DNA from 2 places in the Mucilaginibacter inviolabilis genome. Region 1 is predicted to be linked to the other one. Evidence: riboswitches for the same ligand, from Rfam matches in the RefSeq annotation. Region 1 holds a riboswitch; the other holds the start of a gene.

What was found. A riboswitch is a leader RNA that binds a small molecule or an ion and turns the genes downstream of it on or off. The one in region 1 is predicted to bind cobalamin.
Region 2: linked by a shared signal. The riboswitch ahead of G7092_RS07265 (TonB-dependent receptor plug domain-containing protein) and the one ahead of metE (5-methyltetrahydropteroyltriglutamate--homocysteine S-methyltransferase) in region 1 are both predicted to bind cobalamin.

Annotation. Positions count from the first base shown of each region.
Region 1 covers NZ_JAANAT010000001.1:2,651,266-2,662,351, forward strand. Annotated here, with positions in the region: gene G7092_RS10845 (beta-ketoacyl-ACP synthase III) at 1-288, opposite strand, end outside; gene metE (5-methyltetrahydropteroyltriglutamate--homocysteine S-methyltransferase) at 347-2,653, opposite strand; cobalamin riboswitch at 2,827-3,025, opposite strand; gene G7092_RS10855 (hypothetical protein) at 3,127-4,179, opposite strand; gene G7092_RS10860 (winged helix-turn-helix transcriptional regulator) at 4,268-4,612, opposite strand; gene G7092_RS10865 (MBL fold metallo-hydrolase) at 4,709-5,605, shown strand; gene G7092_RS10870 (hypothetical protein) at 5,701-7,044, shown strand; gene G7092_RS10875 (2Fe-2S iron-sulfur cluster-binding protein) at 7,096-7,377, shown strand; gene G7092_RS10880 (phosphotransferase family protein) at 7,590-8,510, opposite strand; gene G7092_RS10885 (TetR/AcrR family transcriptional regulator) at 8,515-9,123, opposite strand; gene G7092_RS10890 (DHA2 family efflux MFS transporter permease subunit) at 9,186-10,733, opposite strand; gene G7092_RS10895 (YdeI/OmpD-associated family protein) at 10,959-11,086, opposite strand, start outside.
Region 2 covers NZ_JAANAT010000001.1:1,805,090-1,816,175, reverse strand. Annotated here, with positions in the region: gene G7092_RS07280 (sugar phosphate isomerase/epimerase family protein) at 1-575, shown strand, start outside; gene G7092_RS07275 (carboxymuconolactone decarboxylase family protein) at 1,040-1,618, shown strand; gene G7092_RS07270 (carboxymuconolactone decarboxylase family protein) at 1,623-2,162, shown strand; cobalamin riboswitch at 2,587-2,789, shown strand; gene G7092_RS07265 (TonB-dependent receptor plug domain-containing protein) at 2,928-4,973, shown strand; gene G7092_RS07260 (YncE family protein) at 4,978-6,120, shown strand; gene G7092_RS07255 (cell surface protein) at 6,147-7,046, shown strand; gene G7092_RS07250 (DUF5074 domain-containing protein) at 7,094-8,233, shown strand; gene G7092_RS07245 (DUF5074 domain-containing protein) at 8,260-9,357, shown strand; gene G7092_RS07240 (response regulator) at 9,636-11,086, shown strand, end outside.

The DNA.
Region 1 (11,086 bases):
GGCGGTTGAAAGCAGTAAATGATCGGGAGTTGATGTGGCGATGATCACACAGTCAATCTCATCGGCAGAAACTTTAGTACTATCTAATAAATTTTTGATGGCCCAGGTGGCCATATCAGAAGTAGCGAGCGTTTTATCGGTTAAAATTCTTCTTTCCTTTATCCCGGTTCTTGATACTATCCATTCGCTGTTGGTATCAACCATTTTTTCTAAATCACTGTTACTCAGGATACTATCTGGAACATAACCACCAATACCCGTAATAACTGCGCTGCTCTTTAACTTCATAAATACTAAAATTCTTCAAAAAACAGGCAATTATACGGAAATTGCCTGTTTTTAATGGTCAGGAAACTGTTGTTTCTACAACTAACTGACGAAGTTGTTTTGCAGCCTGTACCATATTTACCAACGCGGTCTGTGTTTCGGGCCATTTCCGGGTCTTTAAACCACAATCAGGGTTAACCCATAAATTACCTGCGGGCAACAGTGTGGATGCTTTTTCGAGCAGGGCCGCCATCTCATCAACCGTAGGTACGCGCGGCGAGTGGATGTCATAAACACCGGGGCCAATTTCATTGGGATATTTAAAATCGGCAAAGGCATTAAGCAATTCCATTTGTGAACGGGAAGTTTCAATGGTGATCACATCGGCGTCCATATCGGCGATGTTTCCAATGATATCATTAAACTCACTGTAGCACATGTGGGTATGGATCTGTGTTTCGTCCCTAACCCCGCTGGCTGATATACGGAATGCCCGTACTGCCCAGTTCAAATAACTTTCCCAATCTTTTTTACGCAGCGGCAAACCCTCGCGTATAGCGGGCTCATCTATCTGTATCACTTTAATGCCTGCACTTTCCAGCGCTACTACCTCATCACGGATAGCCAGGGCTATCTGATAAGTGGTTTCGGACCGGGGCTGGTCATCGCGCACAAACGACCATTGCAGTATGGTAACCGGGCCGGTAAGCATACCCTTCATTAATCTGTTCGTATTAGCCTGCGCAAAGCTGCTCCAACGCACGGTCATATCTGCCGGGCGACTTACATCACCATAAATAACAGGGGGCTTAACACAGCGGCTGCCATAGCTTTGTACCCAACCGTTTTTGGTAAACAGAAAACCGTCCAAACGCTCGCCAAAGTACTCCACCATGTCGTTGCGTTCAAACTCGCCGTGAACCAATACATCCAGGTCGATCTCTTCCTGCCAGCGAATAGCTTCGATAGTGGCCTTTTCTATCTGTTCGTCGTACTGTGCTTCGGTAAGTTCACCTTTTTTGAGGCGTGCGCGCAGCGTACGGATATTATTAGTTTGCGGGAACGATCCTATGGTAGTTGTAGGGTACAGGGGTAATTTAAAACGCTGCTGCTGTATTTTCTGGCGATCACCGAATGGACTGTCCCGGCGTGCGTCGACATCGGTGATAGCAGCTGTACGTTGTTTAACTTCCTGTTTGTGGATTAGCTTGGAGATATTACGACTGCTGATAGCCTGAATATTGGCTTGCAGCAGATCGTTATTGCTTTCTATGATCTGGGCAAGTTCATTGACTTCGTTCAATTTCTGTTTAGCAAAAGCCATCCAGTTTTTGATCTCGGTGTTGATGGTGGTTTCCAGGTCGAGATCAAATGGGGTATGCAGCAGGGAGCAGCTTGGGGCTATGATCACCCTATCCTTACCCAATACCGCGATGGCTTTTCTGATATGCGATATAGATTTGATGTAATCGTTTTTCCAGATATTGCGACCATCGATAACGCCTACCGACAGGCTCAGTTTTTCGGGCAGCAGGGTAAGTACCTCGTCCAGTTGTTGCGGTGCGCGCACCAGGTCGATATGCAGGGCACTTACCGGCAGATTTACCGCCAGCTGGGTATTATCCTTCAGGCTTTCAAAATAAGTGGTAAGCAATATCTTGATACTTGGGGTGTTTTTACTGATCTCGGCGTAGGCATACACAAAGGCATCTTTTTCGGCCTGGGTCAAATCAAGAGCCAGGAAAGGCTCGTCCAATTGCACCCACTCAGCACCATACTCTTTCAGGCGTTTCAATACCTCGATATAAACCGGCACCAGTTTCTTGATCAGATCGATCTTGTTAAAACCGGCTTGTTTTTCTTTACCCAGCAACAGGTAACTTACCGGACCAATCAGCACCGGTTTTGGGGTGGTGCCGGTATATTGCTTGGCGAGGGTAAATTCGTCAAACACTTTTTCTGAGAACACCCTGAACTGCTGGTTTTGTACAAACTCGGGCACAATGTAATGGTAGTTAGTATCAAACCATTTGGTCATTTCCATGGCGGTAACATCTAGTCCGTCTTTCTGGTAACCACGGGCCATAGCAAAATACAGGTCGATTTCGGTATTGGCTTTGTTTTGGGTTAAAACAGGGGTGTAACGCTCAGGGATAACGCCCAGCATGAGCGACGTATCCAGCACCTGGTCATAAAAACTAAAATCGTTACAGGGGATGAGGTCGATACCGGCTTCAACCTGGGTTTTCCAGTTGCCGATCCTGATCTGGCGGGCAACGGCAAACAGCTCGTCGCGGGTAAATTGGCCGGCCCAATAAGCCTCATTGGCCTTTTTGAGTTCACGGAGGGCACCTACACGAGGATACCCGAGATTGTTTTTGAGCATACGCATAAAACTTTTTTGGTTAAACATTAATTAAATTAATGCTCCTTACGGTTTTCGGTATGCTTTCGGGAAATGGTAATAAAAGGCAAAAGCACAACAACGCGCAGACCACTAAAAAGGGGCACAGGCGGTTATCCTTTTTCTTTGACTACTGCTTCAAAACGCGAAAGCATTGTCTTTTATACAATAAGGCAAGTATCCTGGCTTGTAATATTGTTGCCGTCCTTCTCATTCCGTTTGGATAGAATAATGGACCTTACCGGCAACAACTTGTTGCATTACTTACAGTTGCGCGACAGCCCGCGATTTACACACGGTTCCTTTTTAATCCCTACCCTCCACAGGCAGGAAACCATATTGCTGAAAAAAAGTAAAGAACTTTATTAAAACAAATATAGGCTTTAATGCAACACGATAGTAAAAGTGTACAGGAAATTGCCATAGGACAAGTTCGCATCGGTAAAAGGTGACTATTAGTTGTTATTCATTTCCTCATTTATTTCATCCAGATGAAAACTATCCAATTTGATCTTATTTTTCATGTCCCCAAACGTGGGGTTAGGATATTTGGCAAGTGCGATAGCCAGATATTCGCCCAAAGTCTGATACCTGAATTTATCTTTGGTTTGCAGTGTTCTTTCAAATAAAGCTAAAGTTTGGGGTGTTGGATATTTGGCGAGGGCCTGGTATAGTATGCGCCAAAGTGGATAATCATAGCCTTTTAAGACCCACTCCCGTTCAAATATCTGAACCAGTTTGGGATAAAATTTAGCGTCTGGAAATTCCCGGACGGCGTACACCGCATCGTGCTGGGTTTCGTTCTTTTCTAAATAATCACTAATGATATTCAAATCATCCGGGTTTTTATACCTGGCTAATGCTACCACGGCTATGGAGTTATTCTCTGTAACAGCTATCTCTCTGATACGGCTATAGTTTTTTGCCTCTGGTTTCAGATTGTGCAATAACTTGTTTTTTGCGGCTAAAACCACATGCTTATCATAAAGTAAAATACTATCCAGCTTTTCTTTCTGAATAGTACTCATTTTATATGTTTTCAGGTCTACTTCCGTAGTCGTAATTACATCAATAAAATAATCTCCCACCTTTGTCTCCCAACCCATATCAAATGATATGGCTTCTACCATGGCGGTATCCCGTACATGCGCTAACATGATCGAAAAAACAGCTGTATCTTTTCGTAAAGCTAAGCCATGAAATGCATAACACCTCACCACAGCATTGTTATACTGAGTGAGTTCGCGGAGTTCTGCACTTTGTGCAATACGGTTTAACTGCTCAAAACGCTCCCATTGCTTTGATTTTTTTCCAGCCATACCAATGAGCCTGTTCTCAAATCTTCCAGCTTTCGAGATATCTTTAACTATTTTCATCACAGCGGGCCGCACATGAACGGAATCGGTATAATCCCGAGCTACAACCATATATAGACTAAGCATTAATATACCAGAGAAAAGAAAAAACACTAATGCTATTCCCTTATTTTGTGATTTTACAGGTTTCATTTATTGTGATGGTTAGTCGCTTACTAACATATATAAAATATATTTTATTTTCGATCCGCACTTACTATAGCGAGTACAAGATAGATAATTAACGTTTCTCCATGTTGGCATATCCCCAAGCTTTCATGGCATCGATTATAGGTAATAAAGTTTGGCCGTGCTGGCTGATATGATATTCCACCCTCGGCGGTACCTCGGCAAAAACTATCCTTTCCAATACGCCGTCTACCTCCAACTCCCGCAGCTGATTGGTGAGGGTTTGTTTGCTTATTTCGGGGATGCCTTTTTGCATTAAGCTGTATCGGTTGATTCCGTTCCTGATGAGGTGGATGATCACCGGTTTCCATTTGCCCCCAATAATGTTCATACAATAAGTTACCGCGCAATTGGTGGGATTAAAATCTTTTGTTTTACGGGTGATTGATTTTTCCATTAGTCTAAAATTATTGCCTAAGCATATAAATATAGTCTTTTATCCATGATCAGCAAAAACAGAGGACATTTGTCAATGATAAAAAAATCAAATACCATGATCAATAACTCAGAAACATCAGCAATAAAAACAAACCCAACTCCGGACATTAAAAACTACCATTTTGAATCATTTAACCTGTTGGTTATTACCGATGGCAATGTGGAGTATGATAACGATTGCTTTGCTCCCGGTATACCGCCAACGGAACTGAAACAGCTCCGGGAAAAACACAGCAGCCTGTCCACACATTTTATGCTGCCTCATAATATTATGGTGTTCACCTTACCAGATAGAATCATCATGATTGATGCGGGCAATGGCGATAAGGCCGGCCCGGGTGCCGGTAAATTGGTAAGCAATTTGTGCGTGGCCGGAATTGAACCAGGCGACATCACCGATATTATATTGACACATGCCCACCCCGATCATTTTAACGGCCTGATCAGCAATAGCGGTCAATTGATTTTCCCAAACGTGAAGATCCACATGCACCAAAAGGAATTTGACTTTTGGCAGGATGATCATGCCGATTTCTCTAAAAGTAAAAGTCTGCTATCCTCACTTCAGTCGCTCCAGCAGGAGATCCAATTTTTCTTTACGCAGATAAGCGGAAAGTTACAGCTATTCAATACCGATGAGCCAATATTTGATTTTTTGCAACCCATACTTACACCCGGGCACACACCGGGCCATTGTATGTTCACGATCACTTCGGGCAATGAAAAATTTATTCATATGGCCGATATTTTTCATGACGAGATCGTTTTGTTCGCCAAACCGGAGTGGGGTACTGTTTTCGACATTGATTTTGATTTAGCCGCCCGTACACGCCACAGGGTTCTTGAAGAATTTGCCGCATCAAGGCAAAAGGTGTTCGGCTACCACTTACCCTGGCCGGGGTTTGGACATATTGAAAAGGACAATGATGGGTTTACATGGGTGGCGGAATGATCAGGCTTCGGCAAATGGCTTACTATTTTTATATTCACACCGGGCTAAAATAATTTACCATACATTGTCGTTATCCGGATATTAACCCAAGCCTTATGCGTTTTCGTTTCACTTTTATTTTTTTGCTTACAATCATTATACCCGGTATAACGTTTGCCCAGGTTAAATTATCTATTGATGATATCGTTAAAATTCACATGGTTGATGGTGCGAGTTATCTAGGTGCTTTTTTTCGCAATAATTATGACATAGTGCTCAGAAATAGGCAATGGAAAAGCTACCAGGTACGTGAAGAATATCAACGGATGAATCCCCAAATACGCGATCCTAAAAAATTCATAGAACATAAGGATAGTGTAGAACACCGCTTTATCAAAATCATCCCGCAGGATTCCATCAATTTGTTATTGCAATCCATAAGCAAAATCAAGCCTAAGTTTAATCCGGCCGACTTACACCTGTCTATTCCCAAACTCACCCAACAGATTGATAGTGCCTACCTGAAAGAGCCAGATGCAAAACGCAGGCACCTGTTTAATTCTTTTTTTGATACTCCGGCAAAGCTTTACCGTTTGTTAGATACTATACAACATGATTTTTGGACGGATGATTATCCATTCTCGGTTATGGAGATCGTGAAAAAACAGGGCGACACTGTAAAAGTGATCACCACCGCGCAAACAGAATATATGATGCCATGGCGGGTTAACAATGTGCCTACTTATGATTTGGGCATCAACCAATTTTTCATAAATGCTACGGGGGTTACACATCACCGTATGGCGGGTGAACGCATAAGCTACAATATTTATGATCATGTAGATTATTTATATGCCCGTGACGCATTTGAACGCCTGCGTTGGCGAGATCTTGAGCCTGAAAACTTCAAATATATTCAGCAACATTTTAATATCATTAAGGCCGTAAATTATAATAATGATAGCTCGCAATATTTTTTCAATCCCAAAAAGCTGAATAAACACATTGTTATTGCCGGAATATTAAAAATCAATAAAAAGGACCAGCTAAAGGCACTGACCCAATTTGCCGAAGATACACTTGGCTCTTTCTTAAAAACCCGCGCATTTATGATAGATAGCTGCATAGCAAAACCTGGATGTACTATCACTTTTATTAATAGTAACGGACAAGCTCTTCATGGTTATTACAGTTGGAACAATCAGAAAGCTGAGCATTATTTAAAGAAACTCAACCGCCGGCAAATGTGGTGGTTTGAAATTGAGGCGGGCGAAAGAATAAAAGACTATTGGACAAGACTTCCCAACGGAAATTTTGCACTAACTACCTATATTGACGATTATGCAGTTGGGGTATCGTCCAAATACATTAAAAAAGATGGTATAAAAGCTGGAAAATTTGTTTTGATGATATTTTCGCCAAATGGAAAGCTGCTTGAAGATGGTTCGGGCATTAAGTAATATTGTTTAGCGTAAACCGGTAAAAGATATTTCTCCGATCTTTACTAATCAATGCCCACACCAGAAAACATCATCCTATTTAAAGTAGCGTACCTGGGCCGCATTACGGAGGTACACACCTACCCCAACCAGTATTATAGTTTGATGACCCTGATATCTGACCAACTGGCTATCCCCGGTTTTGGTTTATGCTGCGGTATGGGCAGTTGCGGCACCTGTTTGGTACAGATCAATAATGGTTATCATCAAGGAGTAAAAAACGTACTAGCCTGTGCTGTTGGCGTTAATGACGAACTGACCGGTGCGGTGATTACTATATCGGGCGTATTCTAAAAGATTATCCAAGTTTTATAAAAAGTTTGTCATCCTGAGGCACGAAGGATCTATTCGTGAACTTTGTATATCGGCGATTAGATGCTTCACTCCGTTCAGCATGACAAAAAAAGGAGAGCCAGCGAAGCGACGTCGGAATGAGTTGTCTATGACAGGTAAGTAAAAAGGCCCGCAAAACAAAAACATTTGGCCTTTAAAACAATTCCGGTTAACTATAAATTCCCCTTAGCCCACTGCTCAATATATTCATAATCCTCCCGCTCGCCCCTAACAGTGTGGATATGTAAATGAAACAAGGTGTAGTGAATAGTATAACATTGCAAACGTTCCTCAAAATGGAGTAAAGCCCTTGGATTGTTTTTCATCTGTTCTTTCCATATATCCAGATAGTTTACCGGAAGATATTCAGACCAGGGCTCATTCATATGGATCAGGTCGTACATCGGGTCGCCCAGCATCATTTCTGCCCAATCAATTACAGCGGCTACCTGATGATCTGGGGTTAGCAGTAGATTATCAAAACCATAATCACCATGCAGCACGTGTTTGTCTTTTGGCAAGTATGGAAAATAGGTTTGCATACGCTCAGTTAAACGGGTAAACAGCTCTCCGTTAAGCCAGGTAGTTTTAGCCAGCTCCTTCCATGCAATGGTATATTTGCCATTGTGTATGGCCAGCAGATATTCTTCCCAGCTTCGGAATATCCCATTTCCATTTTCATCGGTATATCCCCAGCCGCTGAGATTGCTGGTATCGATCTGATGAATGGTCAAAAGTTGTTCTACCGTAGTTTGAGCCAACAGTAAATCGGGTTTAGTCTCTTGTGTATCTATAATTTGATCTGAGGGGATACCTTCTACATATCTGGAAACGCAATAAAAAAACTCTTCGTCATATTTCCCGGTAGTTATAACCTCTGGTATGGGTATTTGGGTGCTGTTAAAGTGGGTGTAGGCGAATACATCTTTCCTGAAATCGGTAAGGTGTTTACTTATTCTGATCACCCTTGCCCCCTCATTTGTTTTAAAAGAGAAAACCTGCGACCACCAGCCATCAGCAATATGCTTAATGTCATCAACCCCGGTAAATTGCCGCCTCAAAAAGTTGCTCAGTGAATCAAGGTCTATATGCATAATGTCAGCCTTTGATGATCAGCCCCATCCAAAGCGGGATCAATTTTTTACGCTCCTGCATCAATTGAAAAAACTCATCAGAAGTAAAATATCCAGATTGCAGCATATGCGGACGGCTGAGGAATGGCGACATGATCATACCGGAGATATTCCAAAACAGGTTAACCGGATGATAATTGATATCCCCATTGGTTTTCAACTCACGCAGCTGTTGGGCAAAATGTGAGTTAACTAACAACTTCATAGTACCAATCATAGGTAATTGAGTGAGGCCACCCATTACCTCGCTCACCATAAAAAAGATAAAATCGGGATTTACCAGTACCTGGTCAATATAATAACCCACGCAAACCTCTATTTTTTCGACAATACTGGTACTTTCGTCATTCAACACAGGCTCTATTTTATCAAAAAGCTTTTTGATGGTTTCGTCCATGATAAAAGCAAAAAGGTTTTCCTTACTACGGAAGTAGTAATTGATAGAGGCCACATTGATATCGGCCTCGGTAGCAATATCTCTGATAGTAGTAGCCAGGAAACCTTTCTTAGTGAAAATTCTCCTGGCTGCGTCCTTTATTTTTTCTTCTGTTGAAAGTTCGGCTGTTAGCGTCATAATTGGCATTAATGGTGTAAAGCTAACCATTAACCAACAAATTAGCTGCCACAATTAAATGCTTAATGCGACTCGGATATGGCTTTTTGTCCTTTTACAAACGGTGCCAAATAAACCAGCGGAATGGCGCATAGCATCACGATGCCCACAATCCAATAAGCATCGTTATAACTTAAAAGCGTACTTTGCTTTTGTACCGCGCCTTCTATAGCTCCGTAAGCCATACGTGTAGCATCGCTAATGGATTTGCCTTTGGCGATGAAGGCTTGTACATAACCATTAAACCTCTCATTATAAAAAGGGTTGTAATTGTTAATATTCACCAGAAGGTTATTGCGGTGTACCGCCTGACGTATGTGGATCATGGTATTTAAGCCTGCAATACCAAACGAACCACCTAATTGCCGCATCATATTATTTAAGCCGGTACCCTGCCCAATTTCCGATCCTTTTAGGCCGCCAATAGCCAATGTAGTCAATGGTACAAAAAGCAGGGATAAACCAACACCGCGTATAGCCAGAGGCCAGAAAAAATCGCCAATACCTGATGATAAGGTAGAATGACTGAGCATAGCCGAAAACACAAAGAAAAGTAACATCCCTATGGTGGCCATAAATTGGGCAGGTACACCCTTATTGAGCATAATACCTACAAAAGGCATCATTACAATGGTAAACATACCACCCGGAAATAATATTTCGCCGGTTTGCTGTGCCGAAAAACCTAGCAGGCCCTGGCAAAATACCGGGAATACAAAGGTAGAACCATACAAACCTACACCGAGTACAAAGGAGGTGACCATACCGGCCGAGAAACTCCGGTGCCGCATGATCTTGAAATTAATGATGGGATATTCGGTGCTCAATTCGCGCCAGATGAATAGCAGCAAGCCAAAAACAGCTGTTACGGTTAGTACAGTGATATAAGGCGTGGCAAACCAATCTTCATCCTCCCCTTTTTCCAGTATGGTTTGCAGGCTTCCTACAGCTATGGCTAATAAGGCTATCCCCCACCAGTCAATAGGTTTTCCTTTACCATCGCTTGGCGTAGCCCTTACAAACATATAGGTGCACACCGCCGCAAGGATACCTACGGGTATATTCACATAAAATATCCAGCGCCATGCAGCGTGGTCGGTAATATAACCACCAATAGTTGGCCCGATGGTTGGGCCCACTATAGCTCCCAAACCAAATAAGGCAGTAGCCGTACCTACCTGGTTAGGCGGCCAGGTTTCCAGCAGAATAGCCTGTGCAGTAGAAATAAGTCCCGCACCTGCCAGGCCCTGCAATATCCTGAACATCACGAGTTCGGACAGGCTCTGCGCGTTGCCGCACAAAAAGGAGGCAATGGTAAATACAATAATAGAAGTTAAAAAGTAATTTTTCCGTCCGAAGAAACTGCCCAGCCAGCCCGACATGGGCAGGATAATCACGTTGGCTACGCTGTAACCGGTAACTACCCAGGCAGCATCTGTAATAGTAGCACCCAGGTTACCTTGTATCTGGGGAATGGAGACGTTAACGATAGTGGTGTCGATCAGTTCCAGCAATGATGCTGTGATAACTGTAATGGTAATGATCCATTTTTTGAAGCCTGTTTCAGCCATTTGATTATTTCCTAATGAGTTAATTGATAAAAAATCAAGACAAAATTAATCAAACGATTGATTAAAACATTTGTTTAAATTAAATGTTTACTTTATTTACACAGGGTTGACGGATGAATAATTTACCTATAAACTGAATTATAGCGCAAAACAAACCCTGCACCAGGAAACAGATAGTAAAATTTATAAAAGGTGAAAAGAAACAAGAAAGAGATAATTCAGCAATCACGCATCATTCAATCCTTTTCCACTGAGTATTTGTGGCATATATTTCTCGACCCTGGCCTCGCGGGTTTTGGATTGTTTGGGTTGAGAAAAATGGAGGATGTAAGCTCGTTGTCGACCTGGTGTTA
Region 2 (11,086 bases), 850 kb from region 1:
AAGCACTTACTCAGTTACAAGGCGAAATGGATCTGCTGGCCAAATTGGGTTGCAAGCGTATAGCTGCTCCGCCGGCAGGCGCAACCAAAGGTGATATGATCAATCTGGATACGGTAACAGAGCGGTATAACACCATCCTCACCATGGGCCGCGATACCGGTGTTATCCCACAATTGGAAATGTGGGGCGGATCGGTTAATCTGAAACACATCAGCCAGGTGCTGTATGTAGCCTTGCAAAGCGGGCATCCCGATGCCCGGGTATTGCTGGATGTTTTTCATATCTACAAAGGGCAATCGGCGGTAGAAAGTCTGCAATTAGTAGGTAAACCGTCGTTAGAGATATTTCATGTAAACGATTATCCGTCAGGTATAAATCCGGAGATTATTTCAGAACCCGACCGCGTATATCCTGGTGATGGTGTGGCGCCATTAAAGCGCATCCTGCAATTGGTAAAGCATCCCGAAAAGCCCCTCATTATATCGTGCGAGGTATTCAACAAAAGTTATTATGCCCAGGATGCTTTGCGTGTTGCTCAAACGGCCCTGCGTAAAATGAAAGCGGCTACGGGTTAGAAGGGTGTTGGCTCCCCTCTTAAGAGGGGCAGGGGTGTGTTATTCGCTCCCGCGAGATTAGCGGAGCGTATCTCGTGGGTAGTATTGTGGTAAGCTTTCAGCTTACGTCAGTCAGCTGAAAGCTGAACCATGTATACCACGGGCTGGAAGCCCGCGGCAGCGAAGTATAGCGCAGAGGCCTGCCCACCATGCTTCGACGGAGCTCAGCATGACAGCCAATCAAAAAGCCCAAGCCCTGTGCGATTCCTTCCCTCGGGAAGGGGAGGAAGGGGTTTATGGAACAGGATAATCATCGCGCGTAGAAGCCCTCCCCGCCATTACACAAACCACCGCACCCCTCCCGTGGGGAGGGAATAAAAAGCGTTGGTGAATAATCGAAAATATTTTGAAATATGGCGTTTATCATCCATCTTTAATTAACCAGTTACAGATTGTAAAAATCAACCCTATTTAAAAACCAGATTATGCCACTCATTAATTTACCCTCGGAATTTCCGGGTATCCGGAGCTTGTTCATGTACAGGCCAGAGACCGCGGCTCCCCTGAATCATTTGGTACAAACTTTACTGCATGATCCACACCCTTCATTAAGCGCCGGGGAGCGTGAGCTGATAGCTACGTATGTATCCAGTTTAAATACCTGTAAATATTGCACCACCATACATGGTGCTATTGCCAAACACCAATTAGGCAATAATGCCGAAATAGTGAGCAGCGTGATTGCCGATCCGGAAACAGCCCCTGTAAGCGATAAGCTTAAGGCATTATTAAATATCGCAGCCAAAGTACAATCAGGCGGAAAAAATGTTACTCCCGATGATGTAGAGCGTGCCCGTAATACAGGTGCCAGTGATATAGATATTCATGATACCGTGTTAATAGCGGCTGCATTTTGTATGTATAACCGTTATGTGGATGGCCTGGCTACCTGGCAGCCCGATAATGACGAATTATATGATAAAATGGGCGAACAACGTGCCCGCGAAGGGTACCTGACCCCTCCGCCAAAAGTAACCGATATGAACTTAACCGAAACCATATAAGAGCATGGCGCATATTAAATTAAACAACGAAGAACTGCCGGGTATCATCGGTTTATTGAACTACCGCCCGGAAACTGCCCGTCCTCTGCTTGACCTGGCTGAAACCTTATTGCGAGGGCCATCATCTTTAACCAGCGGCGAACGGGAAATTATAGCCGCATCGGTATCTTATTGGAACGATTGCCATTTCTGTCACACTTCACATGCTGCCGCGGCGGCAGCACATTTAAAAAGCGGACTGAATATTATTGACGATATCAAAGCTGGCTTGCCCGATACCCCGGTATCTGATAAGTTGCGTTCCTTGTTGCACATTGCACACCAGGTACAGCGCAATGGTAAAAACGTAACGGAAAATGACGTAGAAAAGGCCCGTGCAGAAGGGGCAACTGATACAGAGATACATGATACGGTACTGATAGCAGCCGCGTTTTGTATGTTTAACCGTTATGTAGATGGTTTAGGTACCTGGGCTCCAGGCCCCAACGAAGCCTACGCCGAAATGGGCGAACGTATGGCACATGTAGGTTATGGTAAATTCTGATATCATTAAGTTATTTTATTAATTCGGCTATTTAAAAGGCAACAGAACTGAAAAGTGCTAGCGCTTTTCTGCCCGAATTTTCGTATATTTATATCCATATCAGCCCGGATGTCATCAACCAGACATCCGGGCTGTTTAGTTAAAGAGAAAAGAGGGTGAAAAAACGTCGTTTTGTATTTAGTTGTTTGATATTCAATAATTTAATACTTTTTAAACCTTTCAAAAGCCACCAAAAATTTGTTAAAAAGTGTTAAAATGGCGTTAAAATTTAGTTAAAACAGATATTTATCGGGCCTTTTTGCCCTGTTTTTGATCAGAAAAGTGTTAAAATAAAAGGTTTAAAAAGTTTTTACCGATACAGGCTATCAATTCTCAGGCCGCCGCCTGATGATACTAAAATAAAATTCCTTGCATTTTTTATTTCTATATTTGCGTCGCTTTTGGTTCCCGAAGCCCTTTGTGGTTTTGGGATTAAAAGGGAATCCGGTGTAATTCCGGAACTGTCCCGCAGCTGTAAGCTCTGTTAACCGCTATCCATTCTGTAGCCACTGTTTCGATATGATCGCGACGGGAAGGCTGGATAAGTGGGGAGTAAGTCAGAAGACCTGCCATTGCACTATATGTATTCATAGCTTTCGGGGATTGAAGCTGGAATGAAGTACCTCACGTTGTGTGTATTCCATTTATGGTACCCTGTTGGCTGTTTGTTTAATTTTTCACGAACAGAACGTATTGCAACACTCGTACAAATATTTGTGCTTCCTGATGTTTTCTATTTGCCTTACAGCGATACAAGGCTTGTTTTGTGACCATGCTTTGGCGCAGGCGGCAGATACCAGTCGTGAAAAAATAACTACAGATACGGTTAAAAGCCACCATTTGAAAGAGGTTTCTATACGTGCCGCCCGCCTGTCTCTGCGTAATACATCGGCCACGCCTGTTCAAATACTTAAAGGCACAGATCTTGAAAAGCTGAACAGTCTTTCTGTAGCCGATGCCATCCGGTTTTTTTCGGGTGTACAAATAAAAGACTATGGTGGCATAGGAGGCTTAAAAACGGTTAACGTACGCAGTCTGGGTACTAACCATGTAGCTGTTTTTTATGATGGTGTAGAGTTCGGTAATGCTCAGAACGGACAGGTAGATCTGGGTAAGTTCTCGCTGGATAACATTGAAGAAATAGACCTATACAACGCCCAGAAAAGTACAATTTTTCAACCGGCTAAGGGCTTCGCTGCGGGGGCTTCCCTTTACATGATGTCCAAGCAACCAAATTTTGAAGCGGGTAGTCGCACCAATGGTAAGCTCAGTTTTAAAACAGGGTCATTCGGATTGGTAAACCCGTCATTGCTTTGGCAGTATAAATTGAGCGATAATGTTTACAGCAGCATAAGTACCGAAGTAATTCATGCCAATGGGCGTTACAGGTTCAGGACAACCAACGGTGTTACTGGCTATGATACCACGGCAATAAGGCACAATGGCGACATTGACGCGCAGCGTGTAGAAGCCGGATTGTATGGTAAGCTAAAAGATAGCAGTGCCTGGACGCTGAAGGGTTATCTATATCATTCGGACAGGGGATTACCCGGCCCTACTGTAAACAATAATTTCGATTCCAAACAGCGGCAAAAAGAAAAGGACGTTTTTATACAATCAAGCTACAACAAAAAGTTTAGTGAAAGTTATAGTTTAATGCTGGGTGCTAAATATTCTGATGATCATACAGAATACTTCGACCCCACAATAACCACTACACGGGGGCTACTCGAAAATAAATATGACGAGCACGAACTATACCTGTCAGCAGCTAATAAATTTCATATCAACTCCTTTTGGGATGCAGCGTTCTCTGCCGATTACCAGCGCAATACGCTCGATGCTACGCAAAATGATTCGGCAGTATACCGGTTTGTGCGACCCACACGCAATACTATATTAACAGCATTAGCTACCGAAGTTCATTTTAAACGCTTTAACGCACAGGCAAGCTTGCTGGGTACCTTTGTAAATGACCAGGTTGATACCCTGCAGGCCGCAGGTAAAAAAACAAAATTTACACCTGCAGTACTTTTATCATGGCAGCCATTTGATAATCCCGATTTCAGGTTAAGGAGTTTTTACAAGAGTATTTTCAGGCTGCCAAGTTTTAATGATCTGTATTACACTTTTATCGGGAACTCTTTTTTAAGGCCGGAGTATACCAAGCAATATGATGTAGGTTTTACTTATAATAAGACCTTTCAACAACATACCTTAATTTATTTTGCTATACAAACCGATGCCTACTATAACCAGGTAACAGATAAAATTGTAGCTATACCAGGTATGAACCTGGCGCGGTGGACGATGTACAACCTCGGTAAGGTGCATATCAGAGGACTTGAAATCAACTCGCAGGCAACCTGGCAATTACCCGGCGAGCTGTTTATTAATACGGGTATCAGCTACACTTATCAGAAAGCGATAGATGTAACAGACCCAACAGATATTAATTACAAACAGCAAATACCTTATACGCCGATCAACAGTGGTTCGGTATTGGTTGGTGCCGAGTGGCGTAAGTTCGCCTTTAACTACAGTTATATTTATGTTGCCAGCAGGTACGATTCAAAATATAATGCCCCGGAGAATTATTTGCAACCCTGGTATACCCATGATATAAGCTTTTCTTATACCTCCAATTATAACAAGCATAAAATAAAACTAACCGGCGAGTTAAATAATGTATTTAGTCAGGAAAATTATATAGCGCTCAATTTTCCGATGCCGCAAATTAACTATCGTTTTACCATAAGCTCAACTTTTTGATGTTATGAAAAATATAAATTACAAACTGCTTTACCTGCTACTCGGATGTACGCTAATGATATACGGTTCGTGCCGCAAAGCTCAGCAGCCCGTTCCGGAGGTAGTAACTACGCTGTTTCCGCCAGACCCCAATAGTGTGGTAAAAGGCTTTTACCTGGTTGATGAAGGTAATTTGGGTTCAAGTAAAGCATCATTGGATTACCTGGATTATACAACAGGGCAATTCAGTAAAAACATATATGGTCAGGCAAATCCACAAGTGGTTAAAGGTCTTGGCGACGTAGGTAATGATGTAGGCATCTACGGTTCCAAGGTGTATATCGTAGTTAATAATTCCAACAAGGTTGAGGTGCTTAACCTGCATACTAACAAAAGGATAACTCAAATTGACATTACCAATTGCCGATATGTTACTTTTCATAACGGTAAAGCTTATGTAAGCGCCTATCTGGGCAAAGTGGGTGATCCCAAAGCCCCGAATGGCGCAGTAAATGAGATTGATACTACCACCCTGCAGATTACGCGAACAGTGACCGTCGGTCGCCAGCCGGAAGAAATGGCCATTGTGGGCGAAAAACTGTATGTAGCCAACTCTGGTGGCTATAGTCCTCCAAATTATGAGCGTACAGTATCTGTGGTTGACCTGGCTTCATTTACGGAATTGAAACGCATCGATGTAGCAATCAATCTGGATAGGGTAAAGGCCGATCAATATGGCGACATCTACGTAACCTCCCGGGGCGATTATTATAATATTCCTTCAAAACTATTTGTGATCGATACCAAGACCGACCAGGTAAAAAAGGAATTTGATTTTGGGGTAAGCAACCTTTGGATAGATGGTGATACAGCCTATATGTATAGTTATGAATTTAGCTACATCACCGGTAAAAATACCACAACCTACTCGATGATTAACGTGAAGGACGAAACCGTACTGAATACAAAGTTTATAACAGACGGAACCGAAGCCCAAATAAAAGTTCCCTATGGCATCGCGGTAAACCCGGTAACCAAAGAAGTGTTGGTTACAGATGCAAAAGATTATGTATCTCCAGGAACTTTATACTGCTTTAGTACAGCCGGAAAGAAAAAATGGTCGGTGATAACAGGTGATATCCCCGGGCACTTTGCATTTGCTTATTAATATTAAGAAACAGAAAATCAATAAAAATGATAAAGATCAACTTAAACCACATGAAAAACTTGTCCTTAGGGCTTTTGCTCGGCATCGTGCTAATGTCATCCTGTAAAAAGGATAAATCAACCGATAATACAACTCCCGAAACGCCTGTACACCCTATAACGGCCCAAAGCAAGGCATATGTAAGTCAGCTGTTTGATTTTAATCCGGCTCCGGGACAGTTTGATAATACAGGTATTGGTGATACCGTAGCCGCTAAAAGCACCTTAAACGGCGATCAGGGATTGGTAAGCTTGGGAGCCTGGGGTGGATATATCATCGTTGGCTTTGATCACACGGTTTTAAACGTACCCTATAAAGAAGACTTTATTGTTTATGGTAATGCTTTTGCCAATTTTTCGGAGCCCGGTGTCATATGGGTGATGCAGGATACCAATAACAATGGTAAGCCGGATGATACCTGGTATGAGTTAACCGGTAGTGCTCAGTATAAGGATGGTTATACCCGTAATTACTCGGTTACCTATACACGGCCTAAATGTGATACGTGCAGCGTACCATGGAAAGACAATAAAGGCAAAACTGGCTTTGTAAAAACCAACATATTCCATAAGCAACCTTATTTTCCTATCGGCATCAAAGGTGATACTTATACTTTTAGTGGCACGCTGTTGCCATCATCAAATATTAACGACGATGACCCGACATACATTACCAGTGCGGCTTATGATTATGGCTACGGCGATAATACAGCAGGTGGCGATAAAATAGATATTGATAATGCTATAGATGCTAAGGGTAATAAAGTGAGCCTGAAAGGTATAGATTTTATAAAAGTGCAAACCGGTATACTATATAATATGGGCTGGTTGGGCGAGCAATCGACTGAGTTTGGTGGCGCTGCCGATTTAAGCATGCTTAAAAACTAAAATCAAATCAATAATTCTACCTATCCAAAAACATAAAACCTGTAAAAATGAACACAAAAAAATCTGCCCTTGTAAAACTATTACCCTGCATCTTCCCGATATTATTGATGGGAATGGTAAGCTCCTGTAAAAAGGATGCTGCTATTAATGCAACGAATGCAAATCAAACATCCGGAAAGCTCCAGGTGCGCGGGACAGGCAAATATGATAACGGCTTTTTCCTGGTAAATGAAGGCTGGTATGGACATGGTACCGGAACAGTAAGTTTTTACGATTTTGGCACCGGTTTAATCAGCGATAGCTTATTCACTAAAGAAAACCCGGGAAAAAATCTTAATCCAATCAGTAGTACTTTGCAATACGGTACTATTTTTAATGATAGACTATACCTGGTAAGTAAAGTTGGGGGCCCATTGGTAGTAGCCGATTCACATAGCTTACAGGAAATAAACCGGATTGCGGCCAAAAGCACCAATGATTTTAGAGCCTTTGTGGGTATTGATGCTAACAATGGTTTAGTGAGTACTAATTCGGGAATTTACCCTATAAATCTGCAAACATTGGCGCTGGGTACTAAGCTTAGCGGCGTGACAGGGCAGATAGGTGATATGATTAAAGCGGGTAACTATGTTTTTGTATTGTCTCAATCCAGTGGGGTAGTGGTGCTCAATGCATCTAACAATACAGTTGTTACCTCTATTGCGGGCATGCTTTGCGCGTTTGCCAAAACTCCTGATGGCGCTGTTTGGGCTGCCGGTGGTACGCAACTGGTACGTATTGATCCGGCTACTTTGGCGGTGCAAACTATAACGGTGCCTTTTTCTATATATGGTTCATGGGCAGCATGGCATCCCGGATCTATCGCAGCCTCTACTACCGAAAATGCCATCTTTATAGCTCAGAACGCTACATTTTCTGGCGGAACTCAGATCTATAAATATACTGCTGCCAATAGTGCTTCATTTACAACTCCCTTTATAACAGTGCCAACAGGCAGGGAACTTTACGGTGCCGGAGTGGCTTATGATCCCGTTCATAATCAGGTAATTGTTAATACGGTACACTCTGGTTTTACAACCAATTATAGTTTTAATGACCTGTGTTTTTATAACGCTTCTACAGGTTCATTGATCAATGATATTGCCTACACGGGATATTACTTCCCTTCAATTGCTGTATTTCATTAATTTTTTAGATATCAAAAATAACAAGCATGAAAAATAAATTCACTTTAAAACTGTCGGCGTACCTTATTCCGGTATTGCTGACGATGACGATCGCATCATGTAAAAAGGATCACAATGTTAAAATAGCCGAGCCTGGTAAGTACGAAAATGGCTTTTTTGTGGTAAACGAAGGTTGGTTTGGCCATGGTACTGGCACCGTAAGCTTTTTTGATTACGCTAAAGGGGCGTTAACCGATAGTATATTCACGAAAGAAAATCCTGGTAAAACATTGGAACCAATTGGTTCAACACTTGAATTTGGTACGATTTATAATCATAAATTTTACCTGTTATCAAAAGCTGGTGGACCTTTGGTAGTAACTGATGATCTTTCCCTGAAAGAAACAGGACGTATAGCCGCCGCTTCAGGCAACGATTGGCGGGCATTTGTAGGAATTGATAGCAACACAGGTTTGGTAAGTACGGGTGATGGTATTTACCAGCTTAATTTGCAAACCGTTACGCTTGGTGCCAAGATCAGCGGTGTAAGTGGCGAGGTAGGCGATCTGATTAAAGCAGGTAATTATATATTCGCGCTATCACAATCAAGTGGCGTAGTTGTATTAAATGCTACTACTTATGCTGTAGTTAAAACTATTCCCGGTTTAGAAGTTGCATTTGCCCGCAGTAAAGATGGTGCTATATGGGCTGCCGGTGGCACACAACTGGTGCGTATTGATCCGGCTACATTGGTGGTTCAAGCTATTACAGTACCATTTACTGTTAATGGTTCATGGGGTGCCTGGCATCCGGGTTCAATTACTGCCTCAACTACCGAGAATGCTATTTTTATAGCTAAAAATGGCCCTTATAGCGGCGGTACCCAAATTTATAAATATACAGCTGCAAATGCTGCTTCATTCACTACACCATTTGTTACTGTACCCGCCGGCAAAGAAATGTATGGTGCAGGATTAGCCTATAATGAAAAACTTAACCAATTGGTGGTAACCACTGTAAAATCAGGATACGGCACTAATTATAGTGTAAATGACCTTTATTTTTATGATCCATCAAGCGGTGCTCAAAGTAAAGATATTTCCTATACCGGCTATTATTTCCCTGCAACCTTTGTGTTTCATTAATTTATTTGAACAGTTACAACCTGTTTTAGTAAAGAAGGCTACCAATAGGTGGCCTTCTTTAGTTTTATTGTTCATAGATTTACCCGATAAAAATTGAAGATATGTTCTGTGAATAAAATGAACTTGTATGTAATTAATGAACAGAAATAACATTTTAGTTTAAAGTACTTTTAGAGGTTAAAACGTGAAACTCTTATCACATCATGCAGTCATTCTTTTTAGTAAAATGGTTTAGGGATATACCGATTGCGAAAAAGCTGTATTTTACTATAGGTATAATGGCTTTTCTAATTGTGATAGAGTTGTTTACGCTTAGTTTTGCTATAAAAACACTTTCTGCTGTAAGGTCATATGTAGGCGGTGAAGGGCTTTGGTCAAAGGCACAAAAAGATGCTTTATCTCATTTAAAAGTTTATGCCTATTCACATAATGAACAAGATTACCAGGCTTTCCAGCAATTTTTAAAGGTGCCGCTGGGCGATGGCGCAGCGCGAACAGCTCTTGAAAAAACACCTCCAGATTATGATGCGGCCCGTTTAGGTTTCCTGGCAGGGCGCAATCACCTTGATGATATCGATGGTATGATTAAGCTGATGCTGCGATTTAGCCAGGTGAAATATTTAAAACAAACCATTTTTTATTGGAAAAAAGCCGAGAGTGTATTGTTGAAGCTAATCCCCGTGAGTAAGCAATTACATGATAAGGTAATATCCGGCACCATAACTCCGGCAGAAACGCAACAATTTTTAAGCTACATTTCAAAGATCGACGTGGAATTTACACCTATGGAAGATGGCTTTTCCTATAGCCTGGGTGAAGGTTCCCGATGGTTTGAGGGCCTTGTACTTAAAGTTCTGATAGGTTTGGCATTTACCGTTGAACTTACAGGGATACTGATAGCAATATCCATAAGCAAGGGCATGCAAAAAGGCATCAAGGAAATTATTTCCGGAGCTAAAAAGGTATCCGAAGAATCATTTGATACACGGGTAAAAGTATATTCAAAGGATGAGATTGGCGTTTTGGCGACTGCCTTTAATCAGATGACGGATAAACTGGAACATACTATATTCGAACTGAAAAACGCTAAAGTTAAAGAGTTGCGGCAATTGGAGAGGGCAGAAGCCTCTGAAAAAATTAAGCAGGTGTTTATCGCCAATATGAACCACGAAATTTTAACACCCATGAATGCCATCATGGGGTTTGCCGGTTTGCTGGAGGAATCAGAAATAAGTAAAGAACAAAAGGAATATATCCGCGCCATTATGAAATCTGGTGATTTTTTGAAAGGCTTACTCAACAATATTCTCGATCTGTCAAAAATAGGGTCTGGTCATGTTCAGTTAGAAAGAAAGCCTTTAAATATCTATGATGTAGTGCATCATGCAGTATCGATGTTAAAACCGGAGATCAATAAAAAATCGCTGACTATCAGTTACCATGTTGATAGCGATGTTCCACAATTGGTTTTGGGCGATGAGATGCGGTTAAGCCATATATTATTAAACCTGCTTTCCAATGCGGTAAAATTCACCCCGGAAGGCTCTGTTTTGGTAGAGGCGTATGTTATAGATAATACGGCCGATGTGGTTTGGATAGGGTTTAGTGTTCAGGATACAGGCATGGGTATCCCTGAAGACAAGCAGGATAAAATATTTGAAAGCCTTGATCAGTTCAGGCAAAATAAAGGATTAGGCGGAATAGGTTTAGGACTTAGCATGGCCAAACA